Regions from separate parts of the Paenibacillus sp. J22FR21 genome, predicted to be linked through region 1. Evidence: riboswitches for the same ligand, from Rfam matches in the RefSeq annotation. Region 1 holds a riboswitch; each other region holds the start of a gene.
What was found. Region 1 has a riboswitch for cyclic di-AMP ahead of AC0YNS_RS16730 (3D domain-containing protein). Riboswitches for the same ligand answer to the same signal wherever they lie in the genome.

Region 2: it holds a riboswitch for cyclic di-AMP, as region 1 does, so the genes downstream of both, AC0YNS_RS20210 (histidine kinase) here and AC0YNS_RS16730 (3D domain-containing protein) in region 1, are expected to answer to the same signal.
Region 3: it holds a riboswitch for cyclic di-AMP, as region 1 does, so the genes downstream of both, AC0YNS_RS30250 (G5 domain-containing protein) here and AC0YNS_RS16730 (3D domain-containing protein) in region 1, are expected to answer to the same signal.

The regions. Positions count from the first base shown of each region.
Region 1 covers NZ_JBWDNJ010000004.1:280,923-287,081, reverse strand. Annotated here, with positions in the region: gene AC0YNS_RS16745 (CAP domain-containing protein) at 1-649, shown strand, start outside; gene AC0YNS_RS16740 (TetR/AcrR family transcriptional regulator) at 790-1,416, shown strand; gene AC0YNS_RS16735 (ATP-binding protein) at 1,496-2,635, shown strand; cyclic di-AMP (ydaO/yuaA leader) riboswitch at 2,701-2,903, shown strand; gene AC0YNS_RS16730 (3D domain-containing protein) at 3,011-3,802, shown strand; gene AC0YNS_RS16725 (polysaccharide deacetylase family protein) at 3,860-4,855, opposite strand; gene AC0YNS_RS16720 (alpha/beta fold hydrolase) at 4,930-5,889, shown strand; gene AC0YNS_RS16715 (SGNH/GDSL hydrolase family protein) at 5,903-6,159, shown strand, end outside.
Region 2 covers NZ_JBWDNJ010000005.1:385,266-391,424, reverse strand. Annotated here, with positions in the region: gene AC0YNS_RS20220 (LacI family DNA-binding transcriptional regulator) at 1-615, opposite strand, end outside; gene AC0YNS_RS20215 (DUF445 domain-containing protein) at 1,014-2,273, shown strand; cyclic di-AMP (ydaO/yuaA leader) riboswitch at 2,475-2,627, shown strand; gene AC0YNS_RS20210 (histidine kinase) at 2,822-5,152, shown strand; gene AC0YNS_RS20205 (basic amino acid ABC transporter substrate-binding protein) at 5,311-6,135, shown strand.
Region 3 covers NZ_JBWDNJ010000014.1:60,110-66,268, reverse strand. Annotated here, with positions in the region: gene AC0YNS_RS30265 (AbrB/MazE/SpoVT family DNA-binding domain-containing protein) at 1-186, opposite strand, end outside; gene AC0YNS_RS30260 (HD domain-containing protein) at 461-1,777, shown strand; gene AC0YNS_RS30255 (TatD family hydrolase) at 1,799-2,563, shown strand; cyclic di-AMP (ydaO/yuaA leader) riboswitch at 2,751-3,037, shown strand; gene AC0YNS_RS30250 (G5 domain-containing protein) at 3,260-4,408, shown strand; gene rnmV (ribonuclease M5) at 4,525-5,085, shown strand; gene rsmA (16S rRNA (adenine(1518)-N(6)/adenine(1519)-N(6))-dimethyltransferase RsmA) at 5,085-5,987, shown strand; gene yabG (sporulation peptidase YabG) at 6,058-6,159, shown strand, end outside.

The DNA.
Region 1 (6,159 bases):
GATCGTAGCTGGAGGAGGAGCAGCCCTGCAGAAGGCAGAAGCAGCCACAGTGAACAGTTCCGTCTCGTATAAGGTTACGAGCAGCGACACGATGTACAAGATCGCAACGAAATACGGGGTCAGCCTCAGCAAGCTGATTGCAGCGAATCCGAACATTGCGAACCCGAATGTCATTTGGGCGGGCATGACGATTAAGGTTCCGGTAACGACAGGTTCCTCGAACAGCGGATCGTCGAACAGCGGATCATCTAACACCAACACAGGAACCAGCACAACAGATAAGAGCACGTTTGCCGCTCAAGTCGTTACATTGGTTAACAAAGAACGTGCCAATGCAGGTCTGGGCATATTGAAATCCGATACGCTCTTGACGAAAGTCGCTTTGGACAAGGCGAAGGATATGTATGCGAACAACTACTTTGATCATAACTCGCCCACATACGGTTCGCCGTTTGATATGATGCGTGCTTATGGCGTTTCTTACTCCTATGCAGGTGAGAATATCGCGAAGGGTCAGCGTACGCCGGCAGAAGTCATGCAGGCATGGATGAACAGCCCGGGCCATAAAGCGAACATCCTCAGCAAAAACTTTAACAAACTCGGCGTTGCATATTACAACGGCGAGTGGGTGCAAGAATTCACGTCCTAATAATAAGATTAAATAGCTAAGAGCGGCCGTACATCGGCCGCTCTTTTTGCGTGTTATAAGTTGACGTTGTAATAACCGTCGGTTATTCTGTGACCAATGGTTATCAAACTAATCGAGACTAAATATGAGGTGCCGGTGCTATGACTACAAGAAGGCAACAATTAACGGAAGAGATGAAAGCAGCGATTCGTGCCGCAGCGGCAGCTTTATTCGCGGAGAAAGGGTATTCGGCTGTTACGATGCGTGAAATTGCCAAAGCAGCAGGCTGCTCGCATACCGCCATATATTTATATTTCAGAAATAAAGAAGAACTGCTTCAGCAGATTGCGATTCCCTCGCTGCTCAAGCTCGAACAGAAGCTGCAAGGCGAAATCAACAAGCCGGATACGGCGGCCCTGGATAAGCTGCTTGCCGTATGCAGCGAATATATCCTCTTCAGCCTGACGAGCGGCAGTCTGCAAACCGTCCTGTTCATGTCCGCCTCGGTACGAGTGGATGAACTGCAGCCGGAACTCGAGGTCAACGTCATTCGCAACCGACTGTTCGCTCACATAATGAAGGTATTGCATAGTGCGGTCTCTGAAGGGTCAGAGGAAGTGATGCAAGAGGCAGCATTGAATAATGGCCGGATCTTATTTTACTACCTGCAAGGCTTCATCAGCACCTACAGCAACCACTCCGAACCGACGGATGAGCTGCTCGCGCGGACGATGCCGATTTTCAAGCAAGGCATACAAACGCTGATTCGCGGTATGCGTTCACATTAAAACTTTCTCACTGAGCAGGGTTTGCAAGAATTAGAGGCGAAATCCTTAGGAAGACTTCATCACCCGGAGGGTATGAGACATGAGGCGTAAAGCCGTATATTGTAACAAGCCGCTTGCTGTGAATGTGAAGAGGAAGCTGGGTAAAGGGAATCATGGCGTGGACGATATCGATGCCAGATCTGATATGCACAATTACCAACGATTGATTAAATATTTGCCGGAGCCGATTTTTGTACATGACGGGAACGAAATCCTGTTCGCCAATCAAGCAGGTCTTAAACTGTTGAATATTACGGACAGCGGCGTCATTACAGGCGAGAAGAGCTTTCGTTACATACATCCGGATTATTGGGAGCGATCCGCAGAACGAGTTCAAGCGATTATGGAGACGGACGAGCCCAATGAATTTCTCGATTGCAAGGTGATTGCAGAAGGCGGGGAGATCATTGATGTCGAGGTATCCAGCACACGAATTCGCAATTACTTGAATAAAGGCACTGTTGTGCAGAGCGTGTTTCGCGATATACGCGAGAGGAAGAAAGAAGAGGAAGCGCTGATTCAATCGGAGAAGCTGTCTGTGGCCGGCCAAATGGCTGCAGGTATCGCTCACGAAATACGCAACCCCCTTACTTCGCTGATCGGCTTCTCTAAGTTTCTGAAGACGAAGATTGATCAATATCATGAGTATTTCGATATTATGCTTGTTGAATTGGACCGAATCAATTCGATCGTGCAGGAATTTATGGCGCTTGCCAAGCCGCAGGCCAATCAGTTCCGTAAGCATGACTTGGTCAAAATCATTCAAAGTGTATTGACGCTGCTTGAGACGCAGGCGATTCTGCGCGATGTGCAGATCGTCTCGCGTGCGGATGCCACTTCAGCGGAGCTGCTTTGCGACGAGAATCAGCTGAAGCAGGTATTCGTCAACGTGCTCAAGAATGCGATAGAGGCCATGCCGAGCGGAGGCGTAATCACGATTGACGTGAAGCTGCACCAGCAGAGCGAATTAATCGTTGAAATCATCGACCAAGGTGTAGGTATTCCACAGGATCAGCTGCCTAAACTGGGCGGCCCGTTCTTCACTACGAAAGACAGCGGAACGGGTCTTGGACTTATGATTTGTTATCGCATTATCGAAGGTCATCGAGGTCGAATGGACATTACGAGCATCCCTGAGAAAGGGACAACGGTGAGCATTTTTCTCCCGCGAAATGTATAGAAGTGGTAATTTCAAGAGCTGTTCCTGTATTTACCGGTAGGATTTGCTTTGCCGGATATGGTATTCTATTACGCGAGCCGAAACGTAACGTACGGGGGATCTTTTAGGGAGTGGCATAACTGCCCTCCGGCCTGTATTTCCGCATAAGGGAATGCAGCGCTGAACGCGCATATGGCGCTGGGGTGAATCGCTTATTCACGAAGCGTAGGGTTGAACTCCTCAATCCGAATCCGACAACTAACCTCGCAGGCCGCATGCGATAAGGAAGTTTATGACATAGCTTGTATAGCTGTGTGTCCTTCATCGCGATGACGGAATAAATCCGCACAAGCACAACGTGGATGATAGCCGTAAATCAAAAGGAGGCAATACAACTTGATGAAACATCTTTGGAAGAAAAGCGCGGTAATTGCAGCGCTTAGCTTTGCTGTTCTTACACACACGGCAAGCGCGGCATCGACGTACAGCGCGAAAGACGGCGACACCTTCTGGGAGCTTTCCAAGCAATTCGGCATTTCATTGGAGCAGATGCTGAAAGCTAATCCGATGATTGAGCCTACCAACATCTACGCGGGGCTTAGCATTGTTATCCCGGCTTCGAGTGTTGTGAAGACGTCGACGACTGCGAAGACAGCGCCGAAGGCGGAAGCGAAGGCTACTGCTAAGGCTTCACCTAAAGCAAAAGCAGTACCTAAGACAGCAGCAAAGGCAGCTCCGAAAGCCAAAGCGAAGGCTGCGCCGAAAGCTGTGAAAGCTGCGTCTAAAGCAGCAGTCGGTAAGTCGATGAAAATGACCTCCGTGGACAGAGAAGAAGAAATCATCACCATCGGCAGCAGCAATTATAACTATTCGGAAGTTGTTCAAGCTAAAGCAAGTGCGTATACAGCCGCTGCTTCTGAGAACGGCTCATGGGGCGCTGTTGACTACTTCGGTAACCCGCTTAAGCTTGGAACAATTGCAGTTGATCCGAAGATCATCCCGCTTGGCAGCAAGGTCTATGTTACTGGCTATGACCATGCCGGACTTCCGAGTGGCGGCATGATGGCCATTGCAGCTGATGCAGGCAGTGCCATCAAAGGCCAGCGTATTGATATTTTCATACCGCAATCACAAGAGCAAGCCAAGACGTTTGGCTTCCAATACGTGAAAGTATTCGTTCTGGAATAGCATATAGAGATGCAAACGGCAGCCCGGTCGGTGGGGCTGCCGTTTTGTTCGTTTCCATTACCTTGTCCGTGCACCGCGAGCCTCGGATTTATTCAGCAGCTCGGGCAGCGTGACGATCTGATACCCTTTGCTGCGGAGCAGCCGGATGAGCTTTGGCAGCGCAGCGACCGTGCCTGATAAATCTTGTCCTTCGCCGCCGCCGGCATGCTGCAATATAATCGAACCGGGCTGCAGCGTTCTCTTGATGTTGATGAGAATGGTGTTGCTGTCCAGGCCTTTCCAATCGACGGAATCCACATCCCAATTGACTACAATGTAACCACGCCGCCGCAGCCAGTCTACTTGCTGCGGCGTAATCTCGCCGTAGGGCGGCCGTATAAATTTGGGACTGTATCCGGCAAGAGGACGCAGAATCCAATCGGTTTGCCAAATTTGCTGCTCGAAGGCATAGCGGGAGATGCGTGAGAAGACCGCATGATCATACGAATGATTGCCGATAATATGGCCTTCCTTACGCATGCGCCTTACAAGAGCAGGGTGTTTCGCAGCGCGGTTGCCGACGACAAAGAAAGTCGCTCTTACTTTATAGCGAGCCAGTATTTCCAGTACCTGAGGCGTGTATCGCGGATCGGGCACATCATCGAAGGTCAGCGCCACTCTTCTTGATCCTCGCGGTCCCCATACAACGAATGAACCGGGAAATTGTTGCTGCAGCTTTACCCATGATATGGCGCTGCGTTTCTTCCTGCGTTTCTGCTCGCTGTTGAAAGAAGGCTGGGCATGCTTGGCACCGGCATTGATCCCGTGTCCGTCCGCGGCTTGCTCAGGCGTATTAGCACTGCTGACCTGCGGAAAGCCCTCAGATGAGGACCTGGCATCGTCAGCATATGTCGAGGAACTTAATAATGCGGACCAAGCAAGCAGAAGCAGCAGCACTAACACCCGCTTTGTTACAGGCATCCCGAACATGTTCTTCGTCCTCCGCTCCGTGCAAGAATAGCCGTGCAGTAACCGGTCGATCTCATTTTGCCCTGCCGTTCTATGATCATGCATGAAAAGATCCCTCTTTACACGGTTAGTCTCAAACACGTAACATGTAAGGGAATAAGTTGAAAAGGGGATAGAACATGCCAGCCATTGATATGCCGCTTCAAGAATTGAAAACGTATTCAGGAATCAATCCGAAACCTGCTGACTTCGATGCATACTGGGAACGCGCATTAACGGAAATGCGCCATACAGATGCTGCCGTCGAACTTATTCCTAGTTCCTTCCAAACGCCGCAGGCGGAATGCTTCGATCTCTACTTTACCGGCGTCAAAGGTGCGCGTGTTCATGCGCAATATGCGCGTCCTCGGAACGCGGCAGCGCCACATCCTGCAGTTGTTCAATTTCACGGTTATACCGGCCACTCCGGCGATTGGACGGAGCGTCTTGCTTATGTATCCCTTGGCTATTCCGTATTCGCTATGGATTGCCGCGGCCAAGGCGGCAAGTCCGAAGACACCGGCAGTGTGAAAGGCAATACCCATCAAGGCCACATCATCCGCGGTCTTGACGATGAGCCGGATCAGCTGCTGTTCCGTCACATCTTCCTCGACACAGCTCAGTTGGCAGGCATCGCGCTGAATATGCCTGAAGTCGATCCAAGCCGAGTCTATGCAATGGGCGGCTCGCAAGGCGGCGCTTTGACGATTGCCTGCGCGGCGCTTGAGCCGAGAGTAGCTAAGCTAGCGCCTGTATTCCCATTCCTCAGCGACTATAGACGCGTATGGGAAATGGATCTGGCGAAGGACGCCTACCATGAGCTGCGTACTTACTTCCGTCATTTCGATCCGCAGCATGAGCGCGAAGATGAAATTTTCACGAAGCTGGGTTACATAGACATTCAGCATTTAGCCGACCGGATTCAAGGCGAGGTGCTAATGGGCGTAGGGTTAATGGATACGATCTGTCCACCGTCCACACAGTTTGCGGCCTATAATAAGATTACCTCGACGAAACGCCTTGAAATTTTCCCGGACTTTGGTCATGAAGGGCTGCCGGGCTTGAATGATAAAATTATGCAATTTTTCTTAGCAGAATAGGGAGGGTACGTTCATGTTATTAGAAGCGAAGGATAAGCTGGTTATGATTGGCGATTCGATCACGGATTGCGGCCGGGCACGGCCTGTAGGAGAAGGGCTGTTCGATGCCATTGGCAAAGGTTATGTAGGCACTGTTGATGCATTGTTAACAGCAGCATATCCGGAGCGCGATATTCGCGTCGTGAACGTAGGAACGAGTGGCAATACAGTTCTTGATTTGAAGGCGCGCTGGCAAACGGATGTACTCGATTTAAAGCCGGATTGGCTCTC
Region 2 (6,159 bases), on a different contig from region 1:
GCCGGCTTCCTGAAGCGCCTCCAGGAAGCCATTGCGGCGTTCCCGAGTACTTCTAAACATTTCACTGCCGCTAAGATGCGCAATGGATGTATGTCCAAGCTCAATCAGATGTTGCGCCGCGGTATAACCACCTTTGAAATTGTTCACGGTAATGGAGTAGACATCATTCTCCGGTTTCTGATTATCGATCAGGACGTAAGGAATATTCCGTCGTTTCATTTCAATAATATAATGGTCTTCTTCAATCGGTGAGAGCAGAATAATACCATCCACGCGGTCCTCTTGGATCAGATAGTGACTGTCCTCCCGGCTGATGCTCTTCGTCACAGCTACAGCGAGGAAGTATCCCTGCTCAGCCAGAATACCGTTAATCTCATTGACGATTTCATCGAAGAAAGAATCCTGCATGGTGGTCATGATGAGGCCGATAATACCGGTCTTGCCCCTTGCGAGGCTGCGAGCGGCCGCACTTGGGCGATAATCGAGCTCCTTCATCACCTCAAGCACCTTCTGTCGATTCTTCTCGCGCACAGAACCTGCACCGTTAAGCACGCGGGATACCGTGACAACAGAGAGGCCCGACTTCTTGGCGACATCGAAAATACTAACCTTCATGCGTATGCATTCTCCTCCGGCGAGTAAAGTTAAAGCGGTTATACTTTAATTCAAAAAAATATAGGATCTAATCCCGATGATAATTAACTTGTTCGAATTCAAAGTTAAAGTGCTTTAACTTTTGTTTCTTTCCCTATTGTAGTGGAGGCCTCTCTGTTTATCAAGCATAATTTCTGTTCCTTCCTATACAAGCTATCGCAAAAAGCATATAATAAATCCAAAATTACCCGTATTCATAAGCTAGAGCGCCGGAAGAACTGACGAGCGCAATGGCGACTGAAGGCGGAGGAAGAGACAGACCCCGGGTCTTGTCTCTTTTTTCTTGCTTTTAGGGCTGTTTTTGCAACTGATTCGTATGAAGTGGTATGGTGTAAAGAAGCACTAGTAGGAGGAAGAACATGGCGAACGATTCGAGAAAAAACAAACATATTGCTAATATATCGCTTGGTATTATGGCAACGGGTTTCGCGGCTACGCTGCCTTTCGGCGGCACGGGGCTTAGCTTGCTGCATGTCGGCTTCGAGGCCGGTGTCATCGGGGGGCTCGCGGACTGGTTTGCCGTTACGGCGCTGTTTCGCCACCCGCTGAGAATTCCGATTCCGCATACGGCGCTGCTGCCGCGCAATCGCAAGAAGATGTCGGACGGTATCGTGCGCGTGCTCGAGGATCGGCTGCTTGCGAAGGAGAGCATGATCGAGAAGCTGCGGCAGATTGAGCTGGCGAAGCAGCTGTTGCCTGCTCTACGCCAGGCGGCTCATTCGGCGGTACACAGCGAGCGTCTGCCTCATCTGCTTGAGGGAGCGCTGCGTACGATCGAGATGGAGAAGCTAGTCCCTATTCTCTCGGGGGAAATTCGCTCCGCGGTGGAGCGAATTGATTTGGAAGCAGCGCTGCGCGGCTTCTTGCGCAACGCCGTGGAGAATGGCGTAGACGAGCGTCTGCTCGATCTGCTGCTGGAGCGTGCGGAAGAATGGGCGAGCACCGAAGGGATGCGCCGCGAGCTGGGCAATGCGGCGATGCAGCTCGTGAAAGGGCTGAATCTGGGCGGCCTGATGCAATTTGCGGTCAACGCGTTTATCGGCTATCTGGATGAGGATCGGCTGGGCACGATGCTGCAATCCTTTATCCTAACGAAGATTAATGAACTGAAGGTTCAAGGCACGGATCGTCGTGCAGTTATTATGAAGCATCTGCATCAAGGGCTGGAGATGTTAATCTCACGTTTGGCCGAGACCGGACAGTTGAACGCGCTGCGCGATGAATTGCTTGCTTCCTTCGATCTGGATGGCGAGATGACACGGTTGTTCGAATCGCTGCGCGAGAGGGGCATTACGTTCCTTCATTCGGAGGATTTTGCAGCTAAGGTTTGGCCGATGCTGGAGGGGCTGCTTGATCGCCTGGAGGAGAACCACGGCTTGGTTCAGGATGCCGAGCATTGGTTGAAAGGGCAGATCGCCGGACTCATTGAACGCAATCACGCGAAGATCGGCTCGTTCGTCAAGGAGAACCTCGATCGTCTCGACAATGATCAGCTGGTGGAGTTAATTGAAGATAAAGTGGGGCAGGACCTGCAATGGATTAGGGTGAACGGTGCCGTTTGCGGCTTCCTGATTGGTCTGCTGCTCCGGTTAATTGAAATGGGCTTCGGTTATAACTAGCGCGAAGCAGCAGGCTGTCTCTTCTATTTCGCCTTATTTGTGAGAAACGGCAAATTAGTGAGGTAGAAGGAGAGTGCTTGCGATCTACTCCATTGTAAGCGTTATATTCGCGTCAGTTGGCTGGAAATGAGAACGAAACCGTTTGCGGCATTCCTTTACAAAAGACATGCGCAGGCGTAACATACGATTCATGCTTAATCTTCTGCTATAGCGCTGAATTTCTGAATAGAAATCGGGGGAACCACTCATCTGGGGTGAATCTTGAAGAACAGACCGCATGGTCGACGCTTCAAGTAGGGCGACTCTCACGCCCGAATCCGTCAGCTAACCTCGAAAGCGTATAAGAGAGGCAACGAATGTTCGTGCAATAGACACTTTGATGATAACTTGTGCCTAGAAGCCGCGAGAGGCGTTCCTCTGTGTTAAAGAGGCAATCCCCCTGCAGGCTTCTTTTTTGTGCGTTTTATAAGGTAAGGATGGTCACAAAGAAGAATAAGTTTGCGAAGATTATGTAAGTTTAAAGGTGTAGAAAGGAAGGCGAAGTTGTCATGGCTGGTTACCGCCGCAAAACCCCTGAAGAAATGCTCTTATCCATCTCCAAAATTCATCGCGGCCGTCTTAAAATTTATGTTGGTGCCGTGAGCGGCTCAGGCAAAACCTATCATATGCTGCGCGAAGGCCAAGCGCTTATGCAGCAAGGCATTGAGGTTGTGATCTGCGCAGTTTCGACGATGCGCCGACCTGAAACGGTGGAGCAGCTTGCTGATTTGGAGCGGATTCCGAGTATTCATTGGTACAAGGGGGACGTGGAGAAGAAGGATCTTAATTTGGATGCCATTCTGGAACGGAATCCGGAGGTGCTGCTCGTTGACGGGCTGGCGCACGAGAACCGTCCGGAAGCGAAATTCCCGAACCGTTTGGAGGACATCCAATTTCTTCTGAGTCATGGTATCAGCATCATCACGACCGTGAATGTATACGAACTCGAAGGAGTAACCGAGCTTGCGCAGAAATTGACAGGCATCACAGCGGAATGTACGGTGTCCGCGGATCTGCTGGAATTGGCAGATGAGGTGCGGTTAATCGATGCTTCACCGGAAACGATTCTGTCACGCCTAAATGAAGGGCGTTTAAATAATATTAAAGATCCCGGGCTGCTCAAGCGTGGGAACCTCGGCAAGCTCAGAGAGATTGCGCTTCGGCTGATGGCGGAGGGCGTGAACGAGTCGCTGGAGAAATACCGCGAAGAGCAGGGCTTCATCGGGCCGTCCGGCGCGACGGAGCGCATCTTGGTAGCGGCGCAGTATCACTGGAATGGTTCGATCTATATCCGGCGCGGGCAACAAATCGCCAAACGTCTTGGCGGCGACTTGGAGGTTGTAGTCTTCGTCGATTCCAGCCAGGAGCCCACGAAGGAGAGAGATGACTTCAAGCGCTCCATTCTGAAGCTGACCGAGAAGGTGGATGCCGGCTTTAGAGAGATTCTGGTTAATAATAGAAGACAAATCCCGCGTGCACTCATTAAATACGCGATGCTGATTAATGCCACCCGTATTGTTATGGGGCATTCCAAGCAGACGCGTGCACAGGAGATTGCACAGGGTTCTATCGCGGGAAGCGTGCTGAAACAAATGCGCAACATTGACGTTTTCTTCATGGCGGACAGAGCCGATCATGAGGGGGAGCGAGTACTGCCGACGAAACGGGCAACCCCGAAGATGACAGCCGAGCCGTACCGGAGGCTGAGTGCGCAAGAGGTCGAGAAGAAGATCGAGCGGATTCGCCGCGGTAAATTCAAGGTCTATGTCGGCGCAGCACCGGGAGTGGGCAAGTCCTATATGATGCTTCGCGAGGGCAATGATTTGCTGCGCAAAGAAATCGATGTTGTAGTTGGACTTATGGAGACGCATGACCGCGCGGAAACGCAGGATCAGGCCGGACGGCTTGAGGTTGTGCCTCGTCGGACAGTTGAATGCGATGGCCAGGTTTACTCGGAGATGGATGTGGACGCGATTATTGCGCGCAATCCGGAGGTTGTGCTGATTGATGAGCTGGCCTATAACAACGCACCGAGCTGCCGCAACAAACGGAGGTACGAGGATGTTCAGGAGATCCTGGACGCCGGCATATCCGTTATTGCGACAATGAACATTCACCATCTGGAAAGCTTGAAGGATGCGGTGGAGCAAATTACAGGGACTGCTGTAAAAGAGACGGTTCCGGACCTGATGCTGCGCGTTGCCGATGAGGTTGAGCTGATCGATGTGGCGCCTGACACGCTGCAGCAACGGATGCGGGAAGGTCATATTTATAAAATGTGCGACGTTGAGGACGCGCTCTGCGGCTTCTTCAAGACAGGTAATCTAATTGCGCTGCGCGAGCTTGCTTTGCGGGAAATCGCGGACGATGTCGATGAGCGACTGGAATCATGGGAACGCAACGGTTCGCTTCGCGGTCCATGGCGTCGTCACGAATCAATCTTCGTTGCGGTAACGGTGAACAAGAAAGCGGAGCGACTCATTCGCCGCGGCTTCCGAATTGCGCATAGGCTCAAAGCGGATTGGCATGTTCATTACGTGCAGACGGATGCGGTGCCTGGTGAAGAGGAGCGGATTGCAGAGCTGCAAGAGTTAACGGCGCGACTTGGCGGTACGTTCGAGGTCGAGCACAATGTCTCGCGTAACGATGTACCTGCTGCTTTGCTGGCGAAGGCGAACGTGTTGAAGAGCTCCCAAATGGTGCTCGGTCAATCCGGTCAAGGCTTCTGGAGCAAGCTGCGGAATAAATGCGTGGTCGACACCATTCTGCGTGATGGACGGCATATGGATGTGCTTGTTGTAGCGGATTTTAATCCAAACATCGAAATTGGAGAAGAATAGATACTGGGGTTTAGGTACACATTTATTCACAAGCATGGATATCCATTAAACTTGGTAATATGTGAGATTACCTGACAATTTAAAAATTTAAATTGAAACAAGACTTTTTTCTTGATAGAATCTTTAGTGTATTAAAGATGACTTTAGGGGGAAACAGAATGAAAAAGTGGTATATTATAGCTATTCTTACATTAGTGACAGCGGTAATTCTCTCTGGTTGTGGTGCGAAGAACAGTAACAATAACAACACAGGCAGCGAAGCAGGCAACAGCAGTGATGATACAACGTACATGTTTGCAACAGATGCGGCTTATGCTCCAATGGAATATATGGACAAAGACAAAATCACGGGCTTCGACATCGAATTCCTTGACGCCGTTATGGATGAAGCCGGCCTAAAGCATGAAGTGAAGAACACGGGCTGGGATGGCATGCTGGTTGGCGTAGAGAAAGCTACAGAGTTCCAAGCAGGAATCTCGAGTATCTCGATCACAGACGAGCGCAAACAAACTTACGACTACTCTATGCCGTATTTTGAATCCATTAACGTCATTATGGTTAAAGAAGGCAGCGACATTAAGAGTGCGCTTGACTTGAAAGATAAGAAGGTTGCTGTTCAAACCGGTACTACAGCTGACATCTTGATGACGGAGATCATGGGTAACAGCAACACGGATTTGAAGAAATTCGACAGCAATGCCGTTGCTTTGCTTGAGCTGGATCAAGGCGGCGCAGATGCGGTTGTGGCCGATATTGCGATCGTTCGTGATTACATCAAGAATAACCCGGATAAGAAATACCAAGAAATTTCGGATACAACAAACTTCACGCCGGAGTATTACGGCATTCTGTATCCGAAAGGCAGCGAATTGAAAGCGAAGCTGGACCCGGCGATTAAGACAATCATCCAGAACGGCAAATATGCAGAACTGTATAAGAAATGGTTTGGCGAAGAGCCGAATACGGCTAATCTGTTGAAGTAAGAAAGCGCCAAGGGCATGCGTGAT
Region 3 (6,159 bases), on a different contig from region 1:
GACATTCTCTGCGTTGCCACAGAAGATACAAGCCGGCTCATATTTCTTCAGCATGATGCGCTCGCCATCTACGTAGATCTCAAGAGCATCCTTCTCACCGATTCCAAGCGTACGGCGCAATTCAATCGGAATTACTACACGTCCCAGCTCATCTACTTTACGCACAATTCCTGTAGATTTCATCATATCTATTATTCCCCTTCGCAATGGATTAACTCGTCATCATTCGACAAAATTCTATCATATAATGCCTTAATAATACCAACGTTTCCCATAATAGTCAACCTGGTTTTAACGGTAATTGTGACCAGTAATAACCGATTACCGTTGTAAATAGGCATTTGTTCAATATATATATAGTACTGCAAACGAAGTCCGGTTGGAAATGATATTGCGACATTATTCGACATTAGTTCGACATTTGTGTCGAATGATTGAACTTTAAGGAGCGTGATTCGACATGAGTGCTGCTCATCGAGAGGATAAACTCGCGGAAGAGAAAGTATTTAAGGACCCTGTACATAAATATATTTACGTTCAGGATCAGCTGATTTGGCAGCTCATAAATACGCGGGAATTTCAACGGCTGCGTCGCATTCGCCAGCTTGGCACTTCGTATTTGACCTTTCATGGAGCAGAGCACAGTCGGTTCTCACATTCCCTGGGCGTCTACGAAATTACTCGCAAAATCATATCTCAGTTTGAGCGCAGCGGTTATACCGATTGGCCAAAGGAAGAGAAGCTCGTTGCCCTATGTGCTGCTTTGCTTCATGACATCGGACATGGCCCATTCTCTCATTCCATAGAGGATGTGTTCGACAGCCACCATGAGGAGTGGACATGCCGCATTTTGCTTGGAAATACGGAAATTAATGCAGTCTTACGCGAATTTGATTCGAGCTATCCGGAGCGCATTGCCGCCGTTATTTGCAAAACCTATCATCAGCCTATAGTGGTCAGTCTGGTCTCCAGTCAGATGGATGCCGATCGCATGGATTACTTGCTTAGAGACGCTTATTTTACGGGAGTGAATTACGGCACCTTTGATCTGGAGCGTATATTGCGAGTGCTGCGGCCTCATCAGGGCAGGATTGTGGTGAAGGAAAGCGGCATGCATGCCGTCGAAGACTATCTCATGTCTCGTTATCAAATGTACTGGCAGGTGTATTTTCACCCGGTCACGAGAAGCTCTGAAATTATATTAAGGCAAATCTTCCGAAGGGCGAAGGAGCTCTTCGCGAATGATTACAAATTTCATACATTAATGAAGCCTATAAAGATGCTGCTTGCGGGCACAATGGACATTGAAGGGTATTTGGATCTGGATGAAGCCCTTGTTCAAACGGCTTTTGCACAATGGGTCCATGAGCCTGATCCCGTGTTGTCGGACCTATGCCGTAGGTTTCTCAATCGCAAGCTGTACAAATATGTTACGATGGATCACCCTGATGAGAAGCTGTGGCAAGAAATCCGTGAGCAGCTGCAAGAAATCGGCCTTCATCCGGACTATCACCTAGAAATTGACTTTCCTTACGACATGCCCTACGATGTTTATCGTCCCGGCTCAACAACTGCTGCGGGCAAGGAAGAAAAACCTCCGATTCTGCTGCTGAGCAGTGATGAACGATTGTCGGAAATCTCAAGCCGCTCGGATATCATTCGTTCCATTACCGGTATCCATCAAGGTAAGTACCATCTTTATTACCCGGAGGAACCGCTTCGCGAATCAGCTCACAGGCTGCCTGCGAAACTCCGCGAATTATTTGCTTTAATGTAGAAAGGGGTTTCCATATCCATCATGTTAATCGACACGCATACGCATTTAGACTCGCCTAAATTCGACGAAGACCGAGCAGAAGTTATCGAAAGAGCGCAGGCTGCCGGCGTACATAAGCTCATCAATATCGGCTTTAACCGTGAGACCATCCCAACTACGATGGCGCTTGCCGAGCAGTATTCCTTTATATATGCGGCTGTGGGCTGGCATCCGGTTGACAGTATTGATATGCGTCCCGAGGATCTGGATTGGATTGCATCGCTTTGTGACCATCCGAAGGTTGTGGCGATCGGCGAAATTGGTCTGGATTACCACTGGGACACCTCGCCTAAAGATGTTCAGCAGCGAGTATTCCGCGAACAAATCCAATTAGCCAAGCAGAAACGGATGCCAATCGTTATTCATAATCGGGATGCCCACGAGGATGTCGTCCGTTTGCTTCGAGAAGAGGATGCCAAGGACGTTGGCGGGGTCATGCACTGCTTCTCCGGTAGTTGGGAAACGGCGAAACAATGTCTCGATATGAACTTCTATATTTCGTTCGGTGGACCGCTTACATTCACCAATGCAAGGGTGCCAAAGGAAGTGCTTTCACAAGTGCCTCTGGACCGAATTTTGATCGAAACGGATGCTCCTTATTTGGCTCCTCACCCCCATCGCGGAAAACGAAATGAGTCTGCATTCGTCCGTCTTGTAGCAAACACGATCTCGGAGATAACGGGTAAAAGTGTGGAGGAAGTCGGCGAAATAACCACGGAAAACGCAAGGAAATGTTTTGGAATCTGATGAAAACGGCTTTGAAAGCAAGGATTTGGGACTATTCTCGTGATAAAACTGATTTTGATTGAAGAAATTGCTTGCTTTTCGTCTATTTTTCCTTGAAATTCGTTAAAATCGTCATTAATCAGTTCTTTACAATGTGGCGCGGTAGACGGTATGATTCATTTCAGAGCAACAAAACTTGTATTCCTTTTCCAATAAAACGCTTAATCTCCGGAATTCGGAGAGCGGGGGAACCAATTGTTGAAACTGTTTGTATCACGGAGAAACAGCTTGTTCGTTTCTTCTCCTTAAAACGTGTTCGTCGACTAAAGGGCGACACTGTTTTGTACAAGGCAGACAGCGATAGACATGAAATTCTTCTTGGGGTGAATTTTGCGACCGGCACAGCAGCAATTGTTCGAACGTGCCATTAGCGAATAGGGCGACTCTCACGTCCGAATCCGACAGCTAACCTCGTAAGCGTCAATAAGAGAGATCACCCTCGTGCATGCAATTCCATGCTACCATTGTCTAATGGGAAGCCACGAAACAGATCCTCTGTCGTCGGGCTTCTTTTTGTTTGAAAGAAGCATAAACTGACGACAAAAGCTGTATTATGGAAGTGGTCCGGGGCTGAATTTGGAAAGAAAATCTCTATAGTCGCGTCTATGTAATCATGCGTAACAAAGGCGGCGGGGCTATGTAAGGAGGACCGATGAAATGGGAGCACTCCAGCTTAAGGACACCCATGGGAAACGATCATCCAGCATGTCTTTCGCATTGCGATGGAAGCATGAGAACATGCGTTTAATTGTACTAAGCGCTATGATCTCAATCGCTATGACTTTCATGTTTCTGGTGTTGTTGTACGGAACGGCTGACAAGCGCGTGTCCGTAGTAGTGAATGGACGAGAAACCATTGTCTCTACGAAGCAATGGGTCCTTCAACGCCTACTGGATGAACAAGCTATTGCAGTTGGCACTTATGATAAAGTGTCGATGCCGCTGGATGGCGGTATTAAAGACGGTGACCGAATTGTTATTAATCAAGCGGTGCCTCTTATTGTAAAAGCTGACGGCAAAGCAAGAACGTTGTACACGACAGAAAGAACCGTACAGGCGGCGATCGATCAGGCTCATATATCGATACGCAGTCAAGATAAGGTAGTACCTTCGTTATCCTCGGGACTTAAACCGAATATGATTATTTCAATCACTCGGATTGATACGAAGATCTCGGAGAGTACCCACCCCGTTCCCTTCTCCACTGTGAAGAAGGATGATCCCAAGCTAGCGCAAGGGAAAGAACAGCTTGTCCAAACGGGTAAACAAGGCACGGTCGTTAAACGTTATGAAAAGACTTTCGAAGACGGAGTTCTAGTCTCGCAGACATTAGTCGAGAAGTTGACCAAGTCACCTTCTGTCGATCAAATCGTGTCGGTCGGGACGAAGAAACCTGAACCGAAGGTAACGATGCTGCGGGCGAATTCGCCGAGCATATCTACCATGACGAAGCGAGGCGTTACGTTCAGTGCAAAGAAAGTAATAAAGAATGTAACCCTTACGGCTTATTCTGCCGGCTTGGCTTCGACGGGTAAAGGCAAGAACCATCCACAGTACGGTATTACCGCATCGGGAGCACGCGTTCAAGAAGGCCGTACCATTGCGGTCGACCCGAAAGTCATTCCGATTGGCTGGTGGGTGTATATCGAAGGAATCGGTTTCCGCCGAGCTGAGGATACGGGCAGTGCAGTCAAAGGCAACAAGATTGATGTTTACTTTGACAGCGAGTCGTATGCCGATAAATTTGGGCGGAAGCGGGGCTATACGGTTTATGTGCTGGGTCCGAAGAAACCATCAGCAGTGTAGGCAGTATTCCTCGGTATGAACATGCGTATCGTATTTCGCGCGTAAATATGCCATCATAAGAAGAGGCGATGCCTCTTCTTTTTGCATGTTGTACGGAAGGGAAGGAATGGAGTCCCATGATTAAAGAAATCATTGTAGTAGAAGGTAAAGACGATACTGTCGCCATCAAACGCGCCGTTGAAGCAGAAACCATTGAGACCGGTGGGTCGGCGATTGGCGAAGCGGTAATCCGCCGAGTCATGCTGGCGCAGGAGCGCAGAGGCGTTATTATTTTCACCGACCCTGATCATGCAGGCGAGCGAATCCGCAAGATCGTGGCGCAGCGTGTACCAGGCTGCAAGCATGCTTTTCTCCCTCAGGAGGAGGCGCTTTACAAAGGAGACATAGGCGTCGAGAACGCATCACCGGAAGCAATTAAGCGAGCACTCGCTAATTTGCGGACGGAAGCGACGTCTGACACTGCCGGCCTTGCTGAGGTCACGATGGAAGATTTAATGCAAGCAGGTCTGCTCGTACATCCGCAAGCTTCGGATAGACGGCTGAAGATGGGCAATCTGCTCGGAATCGGCTATGCGAATGGCAAGCAGTTCTATAAGCGCTGTTCGATGTTTCGAATTACGCGTGAGGAATTTATGCGGGCTCTAACCACGATGGAGCAGGCGAGCGAAGGAGATTAATGATGACAGAGGGAATGAAGGCAGGTGTCGATGTTGCTTCACCGAAGCGCACGAAAGACATTATCGCCAGATACGGTTTCACATTTAAGAAGAGCCTCGGTCAGAACTTTCTGATCGATCAAAATATTTTGCGCAACATTGTCAGCGCCGCTGAGCTGGATGAGACGAAAGGCGCGCTTGAGATCGGGCCGGGTATCGGCGCATTGACGCAGAAGCTGGCAGACGCTGCAGGACGCGTAGCCGCAGTGGAGATCGACAATCGGCTTATTCCGATTCTTAAGGATGTATTGGCGGATACGCCGAATGTGCACGTCGTACATGGCGACGTGCTGAAGCTCGACCTTGCCCAGCTGCTGAAGGAGCAGTTTGCCGGGCTCTCCGGCGTGAGTGTTGTTGCGAACCTGCCTTATTACGTGACGACTCCGATTCTGATGAAGCTTCTGGAAGAGAAACTGCCGCTTGAGAATATCGTCGTCATGATCCAGAAGGAAGTCGCGCAGCGGATGGCGGCCAAGCCCGGTGGCAAGGAGTACGGCAGCCTTAGCGTTGCTGTGCAGTACTATTGTGTGCCTGAGCTGGTTTGCATTGTCCCGCATACCGTCTTCATTCCGCAGCCGAATGTTGATTCCGCGGTTATTAAGCTTTCGCTGCGGGACAAGCCGGCTGTTGAAGTCGAGAACGAAGCGCATTTCTTCCAAACGGTACAGGCTTGTTTCGCGCAGCGCCGCAAGACCATTGCGAACAATTTGACCGCTTATGTAGGCAAAGTGAATCGCGAGAAGCTCGGACCGCTGCTTGAAGGCATCGGCATAGATCCGTCCCGGCGTGGGGAGACGCTGTCTCTTGAGGAGTTTGCGGCATTGAGCCGTGCACTCCTGGCTGCGGACTTACACAGCAGCTAGACGAAAAAATAAAAGTGAGCGCACCATCAGGGGCGTCTCCCCATAGGATAGACGAAGAGGTGATTTGCCCATGAAGCAAGGGGACCTGGTCGTCCGCAAATCCTATGGCGGGGACGTCCTTTTTCGTGTTGCGACAATTCTAGAAGAACAGACAGCCATCCTAAAGGGCACC